DNA from 2 places in the Actinoplanes octamycinicus genome. Region 1 is predicted to be linked to the other one. Evidence: riboswitches for the same ligand, from Rfam matches in the RefSeq annotation. Region 1 holds a riboswitch; the other holds the start of a gene.
What was found. Region 1 has a riboswitch for cobalamin ahead of BJY16_RS09460 (ABC transporter substrate-binding protein). Riboswitches for the same ligand answer to the same signal wherever they lie in the genome.
Positions count from the first base shown of each region.

Region 2: another riboswitch for cobalamin. It lies ahead of BJY16_RS10765 (ribonucleoside-diphosphate reductase subunit alpha); the one in region 1 lies ahead of BJY16_RS09460 (ABC transporter substrate-binding protein).

Region 1 is NZ_JACHNB010000001.1:2,094,238-2,099,772, reverse strand. It holds gene BJY16_RS09470 (ABC transporter ATP-binding protein) at 1-552, opposite strand, end outside; gene BJY16_RS09465 (FecCD family ABC transporter permease) at 549-1,592, opposite strand; gene BJY16_RS09460 (ABC transporter substrate-binding protein) at 1,589-2,527, opposite strand; cobalamin riboswitch at 2,614-2,747, opposite strand; gene BJY16_RS09455 (DUF4229 domain-containing protein) at 2,790-3,221, opposite strand; gene BJY16_RS09450 (hypothetical protein) at 3,233-3,658, opposite strand; gene mqnE (aminofutalosine synthase MqnE) at 3,669-4,838, opposite strand; gene BJY16_RS09440 (C40 family peptidase) at 5,170-5,535, shown strand, end outside.
Region 2 is NZ_JACHNB010000001.1:2,386,262-2,391,796, forward strand. It holds gene BJY16_RS10755 (hypothetical protein) at 1-322, shown strand, start outside; gene BJY16_RS10760 (DUF6346 domain-containing protein) at 342-944, shown strand; cobalamin riboswitch at 1,004-1,211, shown strand; gene BJY16_RS10765 (ribonucleoside-diphosphate reductase subunit alpha) at 1,514-3,817, shown strand; gene BJY16_RS10770 (ribonucleotide-diphosphate reductase subunit beta) at 3,817-4,812, shown strand; gene BJY16_RS10775 (peptidase) at 4,987-5,535, opposite strand, start outside.

The sequences.
Region 1 (5,535 bases):
CTGGTGGCCGATGTCCAGGGCGCTGGTCGGCTCGTCCAGCAGCAGGATCTCGGCGCCCTGGGCCAGCGCCCGGGCCAGGAAGACCCGCTGACGTTCGCCGCCGGAGAGGGTGTCCAGCCGGCGGCCGGCGAACGCGCGCAGGTCCAGCGCGGCCAGCTCCTCGTCGACCACGGCCAGGTCGGCGGCGGACTCCCGGCCGAGCGGCGGGATGTACGGGGTCCGGCCCAGCAGCACGTAGTCGAAAACGGTCATCGCCGGCGGGACGACCGGGTTCTGCACGACCACCGCGACGGTCTTGGCCCGGTCCCGGCGGTGCAACCGGTCGACCGGGCGGCCGTGCAGGTGGACGGTGCCCCGGAAGGGGAGCAGGCCGGCCACGGCGCGCAGGGCGGTGGACTTGCCGGCGCCGTTCGGGCCGATCACGGTGACCCACTCGCCGCCGGTCACTTCGAGGTCGACGCCGTCGACGATGAGGGCGCCGTCCAGTCGTACCGTCAGATCGGTCACCAGGATCGCCGCACCGGACCGCCCACCGGGGGCGGCATCGGTCATGTCGTCACCCCGCGGCTGGTGCGCAGCACCACGATGAAGAACGGCGCGCCGAGGAACGCCGTGACCACCCCGATCGGGATCTCCGCGGCCCCGCCGGCGACCCGGGCCAGCAGGTCGGTCAGCGCCAGGAAGGCCGCGCCGAAGAGCAGCGACAGCGGCAGCAGCGAGCGGTAGCTCGGGCCGGTGAGCAGGCGCAACGTGTGCGGCACGATGATGCCGACGAAGCCGATCAGGCCGGAGACCGAGACCGCCGCGGCGGTGCCCAGCGACGCCGCGACGATCAGCAGGTAACGGCTGCGCTGCGGGTGCAGGCCGAGGCTGGTCGCCTCCTCGTCGCCGACCGTGAGCACGTCCAGCTCGCGGCGCTGGGCGAGCACGATCGCGGCGGTCAGCACCGTGTAGGGCAGCACTACCAGCACGTCGTGCCAGCCGGCCGTGCCGAGCCGGCCGAGCAGCCAGGAGTACACCTCGCGCAGCGACTCCACGTTCCGCTGCAGCAGATAGGTCTGCACCGCGGCGAGGAACGCGGAGACCGCGACCCCGGCCAGGATCAGCGCGCCGGGTGATCGGTCGCGGCCGCCGGCGGCGCCGAGGAGCCAGGTCAGGGCGACCGCCACCAGGGCGCCGAGAAAAGCCGCCATCGGTACGCCGATCGGCAGCCCGGCCGTCGCGTCAGCGGCCGGGCGCAGCACGATCACCGCGGTCACCCCGAGCCCGGCTCCGGCCGCCACGCCGAGCAGGTGCGGGTCGGCCAGCGGATTGCGGAACGCGCCCTGGTAGGCGGCCCCGGCCAGCGCCAGCATCGCGCCGACCAGCAGGCCGAGCACCACCCGGGGCAGCCGGAGCTGGGTGAGGATGGCGATCTCCCGCTCGGTGAGCCCGCTGTGCAGGTCCACCCCGGGGATCAGGTTGAGCAGCTCGGCCGCGACCGCGCCGGGCGGCAACGCGACCGAGCCGAAGGCGAGGCCGGCGATGACCGCGACCAGCACGGCCAGCACACCGGCCAGCAGCCAGGCCGGGCGCAGCCCGGCCGGCCTCATGACGCGGGAATCTCGCGGACCGCGTCGGCCACGGCCTTGACCAGATCGACGGTACGCGGACCCCACCGTGACGCGATGTCGTCGTCGAGCGGGTAGACCTGGCCTTTCCGCACCGCCGTGATCGCCGACCAGCCGGTCCGCGCCTTGACCGTGTCCGGCGACTGCTGGCAGCACTGGGTGTCGGCCAGGAAGATGGTGTCCGGGTTCGCCTTGACCAGCGCCTCCGCGGAGAGCTGCGGGTAACCGCCCTTGCTGCCGTCGGCGTCCGCGGGGTCGGCGACGTTGGTCATCCCGAACAGGTCGAACACCCCGCCGATGAAGGTCTTCGAGGTGGCCGAGTAGAGCTCCGGGCCCAGCTCGTAGTAGTAGCTGAGCGGCTTGGCGCGCGCCGGGACGCCCTTGACCACCTGATCGATCTCGGCCTTCATCTGCTCGGTGAGCTTGCCGGCCTCGGCCGGGTGCCCGGTCAGCGTGCCGAACTCGGTGATCTCCCGGTAGGTGTCGTCCAGGGTCTGCGCGGCCGGGGACAGGAACACCGGGATCTTGAGTTTGCCGAGCTGGGCCACGATCTGGTCGCTGTCGCCGGAGAGCACCACCAGGTCCGGGTCCTTGGCGGCGATCGCCTCGGCGTTCGGCTTGAACCCGGACAGGTCGGTCTTCGGGGCGTCGGCCGGGTAGTCGGACTGGTCGTCGACCGCGGTGACCTGCGGGCCGGCGCCGATCGCGAAGAGCATCTCGGTGGCCGTCGGGCTCAGCGAGACGATCTTCTCGGGGCGTTTGTCCAGGGTGAGCGAGCCGACCGTGGCCGGGAAACTGGCGGCGGTGCTCGCGGCGGACTGGCCGGCCTCCGGTGACGTGCCGTCCTTGTCGGTGCCGCCGCAACCGGCGAGCAGCAGTGCGGCCGCCGTGCCGGCGGCGAGAAGCGCGCGTTTCATCGAGGTCCTCCTGTCGGTCGGGTGTGGTGCATCGCCGACAGGGCCTGGGGGCCGCCGCCTGCGAGACGCCCCTCCCCGGGAGCGCGGGTTCGCGACCGCGCCCAGGCGACCTGGCTAGACCTCACATGGAGGGATCACAGTTGCGGGACAGCTCCGGTTTCACACCGGCTTCGCTGCGGCGCGGTCCCTGAAACGCTATCCCAGCCGGGCGCCGGTCGCTGCTCGACCTCAGGGTCTGTTCCGTCGGACACCTCCGCGGCGGCTATTTGCCCGCCTCGGTCCGGTCCTCGGCGGTCCGGTTGCTGGCGAGCTTGTCCGCAGCCGGCCCGCCCTCGGCGATGCCACCCTCGACCTGCTCGCTCTCGGCCTGCTCACCGTCGGCCTTGCTCCCGGTCGCGCTCTCGGCCTTGCTCTCGGCGGCGGCCACCCGGTCGCCGGCCGCGGCGGCCTCGTCGTCGCCGGCCAGGGCGGAGCGCAGCCGCGCTTTCTCCGCGGCGCGGCGCTGGGCGACCGAGCCGAGGTGCTCGGCCATCTCGTCGCGCCACTTGCGGAGCAGGAAGAACGCGAAACCGGCCGAGGCGACGAACGCGATCATCGCCTTGACCAGGATGTTCAGCGGGAGCGGGAAGAGCGCGGCGAAGACCACCACGAACAGGCCCAGGCGGCCCAGTGTGTACTTGATGGCGGGACTCATGATCTCTCTCCTCAGCCGGACCGCTGACGGAGCCAGCGGAGGCCGTAGAACCAGACGAAGCAGTACACGACCGTAGCGGTCACGGCGCCGGCACCGCCGCTCACCAGGGGAGGAGTGTACGGCGCGAGCACCCCGGCAACCGTCATGCCCGCCGCCGCGCCGAACCCGATGCCGAGCGCCGCGGCCATCACCCGGTCGGCGCCGAAGCCCTGCGCCCGGAACTGCTCCACGAACAGCCAGGTCGGCAGGATCACGATCAGCCATCCGTTGGTCTGGCCGAAGTCGGCGACCCTGGTCAGCGTCAGGACGCCCTCCAGGACCAGCACCACCGCGATGCCCAGGACCAGCCCGGCGAACGCCGCGCCGAGCAGGTCGCCGACCGTCTCCACCGGGCCTGGGTTGCGCCGCAGCCCGCCCGCGCTCCGCTGTCGAGTCATCCGCCGAACCCTAGGCCCAGACCTTCTGCGGTTCGCTGCGCCGCTCGGCCAGACCGACCGGCTTGTCATACTCCCGGACGACCTCGTACCGCGTGTTGCGCTCGACGGGCTGGAACCCGGCGTCCCAGATCAGGTCGAGCAGGTCGTCGCGGTGCATGGTGTTCGGCGTGCCGTACGAGTCGGCGTCGTGGGTGATCTTGTACTCCACCACCGAGCCGTCCAGGTCGTCGGCGCCGAAGTTCAGCGAGAGCTGGGCGACCGACAGGCCGTGCATCACCCAGAAGCACTTGACGTGCGGCACGTTGTCGAAGAGCAGGCGGGAGACGGCGAACGTCTTGAGCGACTCGGCCGGGGCGGCCATCGTGGTCCGTTCCTGGATCCGGTTACGGATCTTGCCGTCCGCCGAGTCGTGGAAGTCGTGCTGGTAGCGCAGCGGGATGAAGACCGCGAAGCCCCCGGTCTCGTCCTGCAGCTCGCGCAGGCGCAGCACGTGGTCGACCCGGTGCCGCGGCTCCTCGATGTGGCCGTAGAGCATGGTGGCCGGGGTCCGCATGCCTTTCTGGTGGGCCAGCCGGTGGATCCGCGACCAGTCCTCCCAGTGGCAGGCATGGTCGACGATGTGCTGCCGGACCTCCCAGTCGAAGATCTCGGCGCCGCCGCCGGTCAGCGACTCCAGCCCGGCGTCCATCAGCTCGTCGAGGATCTCGCTGGCGGACAGCCCGCTGATCTTCTCGAACCACTGGACCTCGGTGGCGGTGAAGCACTTGAGCTTGACGTTGGGCAGCGCGGCCTTCAGCTCGCGCAGCACCTTGGGGTAATAGCGCCAGGGCAGCGTGGGGTGCAGGCCGTTGACGATGTGCAGCTCGGTGAGCTGCTCGTCCTCCATCTCCTTGGCCTTGCGGACGGCCTCGTCGATGCGCATCGTGTAGGCGTCCTTCTCCCCCGGCTTGCGCTGGAAGGAGCAGTAGGCGCAACTGGCGGAGCAGACATTGGTCAGGTTCAGATGCCGGTTGACGTTGAACATCACCCGGTCACCGTTCAGCTCGGTGCGCTTGTGGTGGGCCAGCCGGCCGAGCCAGGCCAGGTCGTCGCTCTCGTAGAGCGCGATGCCGTCCGCGCGGCTGAGCCGCTCACCGGCGTAGACCTTCGCCTCCAGGTCCCGCTTCAGTCCGGCGTCCATGTGGCCCCTCTCCCGTCGTCGCCGTCGAGACTACGTCCCGCCCCCGACAACCAGCACGCCGCCGGGTGCCCGGATGTCCCGTTTCACATACTGGGAAGTAACCGAAATTGACGATCATGACATCGTCCCGACAAGCCGCTGAACTGGGCGAATGAGCGCGGACGCCGACAACTAGAAAAATTCTCAGCGTCCTTTCACCTTCTTTCGATCGACAGCGGTGCGCCGCCTGCGGTATGAACCTTTAGGAACGACTAGCGACGGTCTGCCGACCGCCGCGGACGGGGAGCTCATGTCGAAGGCACTGCGGTACGGACAGCGTCCAACTCGCTCCGTGCATGCGCGACTCCGCCCCGTCAGCTACTCGGCGGCCGTCGCCGCGGCACTGGCTGCGCTGTTCCAGCCGATCCCGGCCATGGCCGCACCGGGCGACGACCCGGCGCTCGCCGCCGGCATCCCGGACACCGGCTCGCGCCCCACCACGCTCGGCGCGCTGGTGCTGCCCGGCACCCCGGTCAGCCCGGCCACCACGCCCAGCAGCATTCCCGGCTCGGCGACCAACCCGGCCCTGCAGCAGATCGAGCGGGGCCGGCTCGAGGTCGACCAGCTCGGCGACCAGCTGCTCAAGCTGAAAGCCGACCGCGACCTCGCCCAGGCCCAGGTCGGCACCGCTGGGCAGCGGGTCACCGACGCGCAGGCC
Region 2 (5,535 bases), 290 kb from region 1:
GTTTTCCCGGGTGCTGGCGGCATGCGACCGGTTCAACAAATTCGTCGATGAGGCCATCTTCAGTTCGGTGTTCCTGAACTCGGCGAAGGTGGCTGAGGCCGACGGCTACATCGCGGACAGCGAAGGTGCGCGGGCTGCGTTCAAGGCGGCGTATCGAACCTTCGCTCAGACGGATGATGTCGTCTACGGTACGAAAGCGAGGATCGCGGTGGATGCGCTGCGCGAAGGCCTCCGGGGCAACAGCATCCAGAACGGTGGTGCTGCTGGAGACGCCCTGCGAAAAGGCGGACCCACACCGCCGGACATCGAGATTCCGCAATGATCGCGTGCAGAGGTGTGCGATGACAGAGGATCGGGCGGCTTATCGGAAACGTCGTCTGGCCGAGCTGATGGCTGAGGCCGAGGCTCGTCGCGCCAAGTCGCGGGCGGCGAGGGAGGGCGGCGACCGGAACGGTCCGGTCGTAGAGGTGCGGCGCGGTGCATGGGCCGGTGACCTTGTCGTCCTCGTGGTTCTTCTGTTCGTCTTGTTCGTCCTGCTCACCACAGCGATGACCGTCGAGCGTTTCAGCGGGCACGACTTCGCCGAGGCGAGACGGACGGGGGATGCGACCGTTGTGAGTTGTGCGCGCCGTGGGCCAGTCACCTTTAAGGGGTTCGGTTATTACGATGCGTGCACGGTATCGGTCAACTGGGGCTGGAACGGAACCCGATTGACGATCGACCAGCCAGGTTTCTTCAAGGGGGAGAAGCCCGGGGACACGTTCACGATCGGTGAGAACCAGAGCAGCAGGGGAACCATCGGCTTCTCGCGTCCCGTAGTCCCCTCTCGCGGTTGGGTCACCGCCGTCGCCATGGTCATCGCCTGCGTCGCCCTCATTCCGTTCTTCCTGCTGGTGCTGCTGCTGCGCGAATGGGGCCGGAGGCTGTTCGGCCGGCGTGGTTGACGGCAGTAGGGGCGCGCGACACACCATCTGGCGTTGCGTGGACGGTGTCGTGCCCATATATAGTCTCGATCGCAGCTGGTTCGGCCGCTCCCCGGGAGCGTCCGAGGCAAGAGGGAATCCGGTGTGAGACCGGGACTGCCCCGCAGCGGTGAGTGGGAACGACCGCCGTCATCGAGCACTGGACCGTGAGGTCTGGGAAGCGACGGCCAGTAGGTTCTTTCGAGAGCGCCCACGAGTCCGAAGACCTGCCAGCGCGCCGCACGCGACCGTGTGCGGCGGTCGAAGGCCGCGTGGGACGGCCGACGCCTTCGTTGCCGCCGTGCGCCCACGCGCCCGGCGGGCAGTGTGGTGTCTTCCCGCGCGCCGACTCGCGAGGGAAGAGGGCCATGACGCTCACGCCGGAGAGAAGCCCGGAAAAGAGCCCGGAGAACAGTCCGGAGAAGGGCCCGGAGAACAGTCCGGAAAAGAGCCCGGAGAGTAGCCCGGTAAAGAATCCGGAGAACAGCCCGGGAACGGGCCTGGACGCGAGCCCGCAGACGACAACCGTCCCGGGGCAGCGCCGGCAGGTCATGCGGGTGCGCAAGCGCAACGGCGAGCTGACGCCGGTCGACGTCAACCGGATCGTCGCGGCCGTGGAGCGCTGGATCACCGGGCTGGACGAGGTCGATCCGCTGCGCGTGGCGACCCGGACGATCAGCGGGCTCTACGACGGTGCCACCACCGAGGAGCTGGACAAACTCTCGATTCAGACGGCCGCTGAGCTGATCGGCGAGGAGCCGCAGTACTCCAGGCTGGCCGCCCGGCTGCTGATCGACCTGGTCACCCAGGAGGTCCGCGAGCACGGCGTCACCCGCTTCAGCGAGTCGATCGCGCTCGGCCACGAGCAGGGCCTGATCAGCGACGACACGCTGGCCTTCGTCACCAGGTTCCGGTCCGAACTGGACGCCGCGATCGATCCGGCCAACGACCTCCGGTTCGAGTATTTCGGCCTCCGCACGGTGGCCGACCGCTACCTCCTCAAGCACCCGACGAAGCGCACCCCGCTGGAGACCCCGCAGTACTGGCTGCTCCGCGTCGCCTGCGGCCTGTCCCGCACCCCGGACGAGGCGATCGGCTTCTATCGGCTGATCTCCAGCCTGGCCTATCTGCCCAGCTCACCGACCCTGTTCAACTCCGGCACCCGGCACACGCAGATGTCCTCGTGCTTCCTGGTCGACTCGCCCAAGGACGAGCTGGACTCGATCTACGAGCGGTACCACCAGGTCGCCAAGCTGTCGAAGTTCTCCGGGGGCATCGGCATCGCCTGGTCCCGGGTCCGCGGCCGGGGCGCGCTGATCCGCGGCACCAACGGCCGGTCGAACGGCATCGTCCCGTTCCTGAAGACGCTGGACGCCGGGGTCGCCGCGGTCAACCAGGGCGGCCGGCGCAAGGGTGCGGCCTGCGTCTACCTGGAGCCGTGGCACCCGGACATCGAGGAGTTCCTGGAGCTGCGCGACAACACCGGCGAGGACTCCCGGCGTACCCATAATCTGAATCTGGCCAACTGGATCCCGGACGAGTTCATGCGCCGGGTGGAGGCCGACGAGGACTGGCATCTCATCGACCCTTCGGACGCGCCGGAGCTGCCCGACCTGTTCGGCGAGGAGTTCACGGAGGCGTACCGGAAAGCCTCGGTGAAAGCGGTTAAAACGGTCAAGGCCCGGGACCTCTACGGGCGGATGATGCGGACGCTGGCGCAGACCGGCAACGGCTGGATGACCTTCAAGGACCGGTCGAACGCGCTCTCCAACCAGACCGGCGCGCCCGGCAACACCATCCACCTGTCCAACCTGTGCACCGAGATCCTCGAGGTGAACAGCGACGACGAGACGGCCGTCTGCAACCTCGGCTCGATCAACCTGGGCGCGCACACCACGGCCGACGGGGTGGACTGGGAGCGGCTGCGGGCGACCGTGCGCACCGCGGTGGTCTTCCTGGACCGGGTGATCGACATCAACTACTACCCGTCGGTGCAGGCCGCCGCGTCGAACCCGCGGTGGCGCCCGGTCGGGCTGGGGCTGATGGGGCTGCAGGACGCGTTCTTCACGCTGAAGCTGCCGTTCGACTCGGCCGCGGCCAAGGAGCTGTCCACCCGGGTGCAGGAGGAGATCCTGCTGACCGCGCTGGAGACGTCGGCCGGGCTGGCCGCCGAGTTCGGGCCGCACCCGGCGTACCCGCAGACCCGGGCCGCGGCCGGTCGCCTGCACCCCGAGCTGTGGGGCGCGCCGCTCGGCCAGCCGACCCGCTGGGCCGCGGTGAAGGAGCGGATCGCGGCGCACGGTCTCCGCAACTCGCTGCTGGTCGCGATCGCGCCGACCGCCACGATCGCGTCGATCGCCGGCTGCTACGAGTGCATCGAGCCGCAGGTCTCCAACCTGTTCAAGCGGGAAACCATGTCCGGCGAGTTCCTCCAGGTCAACACCTATCTGGTGGCCGAGCTGAAGGCGCGCGGCCGGTGGACGCCCGAGATCCGGGAGGCGATCAAACGGGCCGAGGGTTCGGTCCAGGACATCGCCGGCCTGCCGGCCGAGATCAAGGACCTTTTCCGTACGGCCTGGGAGCTGCCGCAGCGTGCGCTGATCGACCTGGCCGCCGCCCGGGCGCCGTTCATCGACCAGTCACAGTCGCTGAACCTGTTCCTGGCCGCGCCGACCATCGGCAAACTGTCGTCGATGTACCTCTACGCCTGGAAGTCCGGGCTGAAGACCAGCTATTACCTCCGCTCCCGCCCGGCGACGCGGATCCAGCAGGCCACCGTCTCGGTGATCCCGGCGCTCACCCCGGCCGAGGTCTGCTCCCTGGAAAACCCCGAATCGTGTGAGGCGTGCCAGTAATGTTGCTCGATCCCGGAATGGACCTGACCCTGCGGCCGATGAAGTATCCGCACTTCTTCGACCGGTTCAAGGACGCCATCAAGAACACCTGGACGGTCGAGGAGGTCGACCTGCACGGTGACCTGGCCGACCTGGCCACCCTGTCGGACGCGGAGAAGCACCTGGTCAGCCGGCTGGTGGCGTTCTTCGCCACCGGCGACACGATCGTCGCGAACAACCTGGTGCTCAACCTCTATCAGCACGTCAACTCCCCGGAGGGCCGGCTCTATCTGTCCCGGCAGCTGTTCGAGGAGGCGGTGCACGTCCAGTTCTACTTGAATCTGCTGGACACCTATGTGCCGGATCTGGACGAGCGCGCGGCCGCTTTCGCCGCCGTCGACAACATTCCGTCGATCGCGCGCAAGGCGGAGTTCTGTTTCAAATGGATCGACTCGATCTTCGAGCTGCGAGCCCTGTCCTCCAAGGCGGACCGGCGGGCGTTCCTGCTCAACGTGATCTGCTTCGCGGCGTGCATCGAGGGGCTGTTCTTCTACGGCGCCTTCGCCTACGTCTATTTCCTGCGGTCCCGCGGTTTGCTGCAGGGTCTGGCGTCCGGCACCAACTGGGTGTTCCGTGACGAGAGCATGCACATGGCGTTCGCTTTCGACGTGGTCGACCAGGTGCGCCGCGAGGAGCCGGACCTGTTCGACGCGGACATGGAGCAGCAGGTCCGGGAGATGCTCGCCGAGGCCGTGGAGTGCGAGGTGCAGTTCGCCGCCGACCTGCTGGAACAGGGGGTGAGCGGGATGTCGCTGGGCGACATGCGGGAGTACCTGCAGCACGTCGCCGACCGGCGCCTCCAGGCGCTGGGCATCGCGCCGGTCTACGGCAGCAAGAATCCGTTCGCGTTCATGGAGCTGCAGGACGTCCAGGAATTGTCGAACTTCTTCGAGCGCCGCGTCTCCGCCTACCAGGTGGGAGTTTCCGGCAGCGTCACCTTCGACGACGATTTTTAAATTCAGGACCTTCATATACGCAGGCCCAGCGGGGTGCGGATCGCATGCTCCCGCGCGGGCCGAGGGCGGAGATCTGGCCGCTGCGCGTCCACAACGATCTCCGCCCTCTTCATTGTCCGCGGGTGGTTGCGGAAAAGGAAAACCCGGGACCGGTCTCCGGTCCCGGGCTTCTTCTCAGGCGCGGCGGCGGCGCCGGGTCAGGGAGAAACCGAACAGGCCGGTCAGGGCGGCGAGGATGCCGCCGCCGGCGGTCCAGAACCAGCGGCCGGAGAAGTCCGGCAGCCAGTCCATGCTGAAGCTGCTCTCCTCGACCTCCGCGGACGGCGACGCCGACGGCGCCGGACCGGTCAGCACCGTGCCGGGCTGGTTGTTCGGAACCAGCGGCTTGGCCAGTTCGCCCTGGTCGGCGTCGAGGTCACCCTTCTCGGCGGTCAGCGTCAGGCGCACCTTGAGCGGCAGGCCGAGGTCCGCCTCCGGCACCTTGGTGCTGGACAGCCGCACGTAGTAGGTGCCCGGCAGCGGATCGCCGTCCTGCGGCTCGGCCCACGACCGGACCTGCCGGATCCGGCAGCCGAGCGTCACCTGCGCCGCGTCCCGGGCCGCCACCGGGCTCTGCTCGCCGGCCACGCAGGCCTGCCGGCGGCGCAACCCGTCGAAGACCTCGATGATCCACGACTCGTCGCCGGTGCGGCCGTCGGCGGGCAGGGTGACCGACGCGGCCAG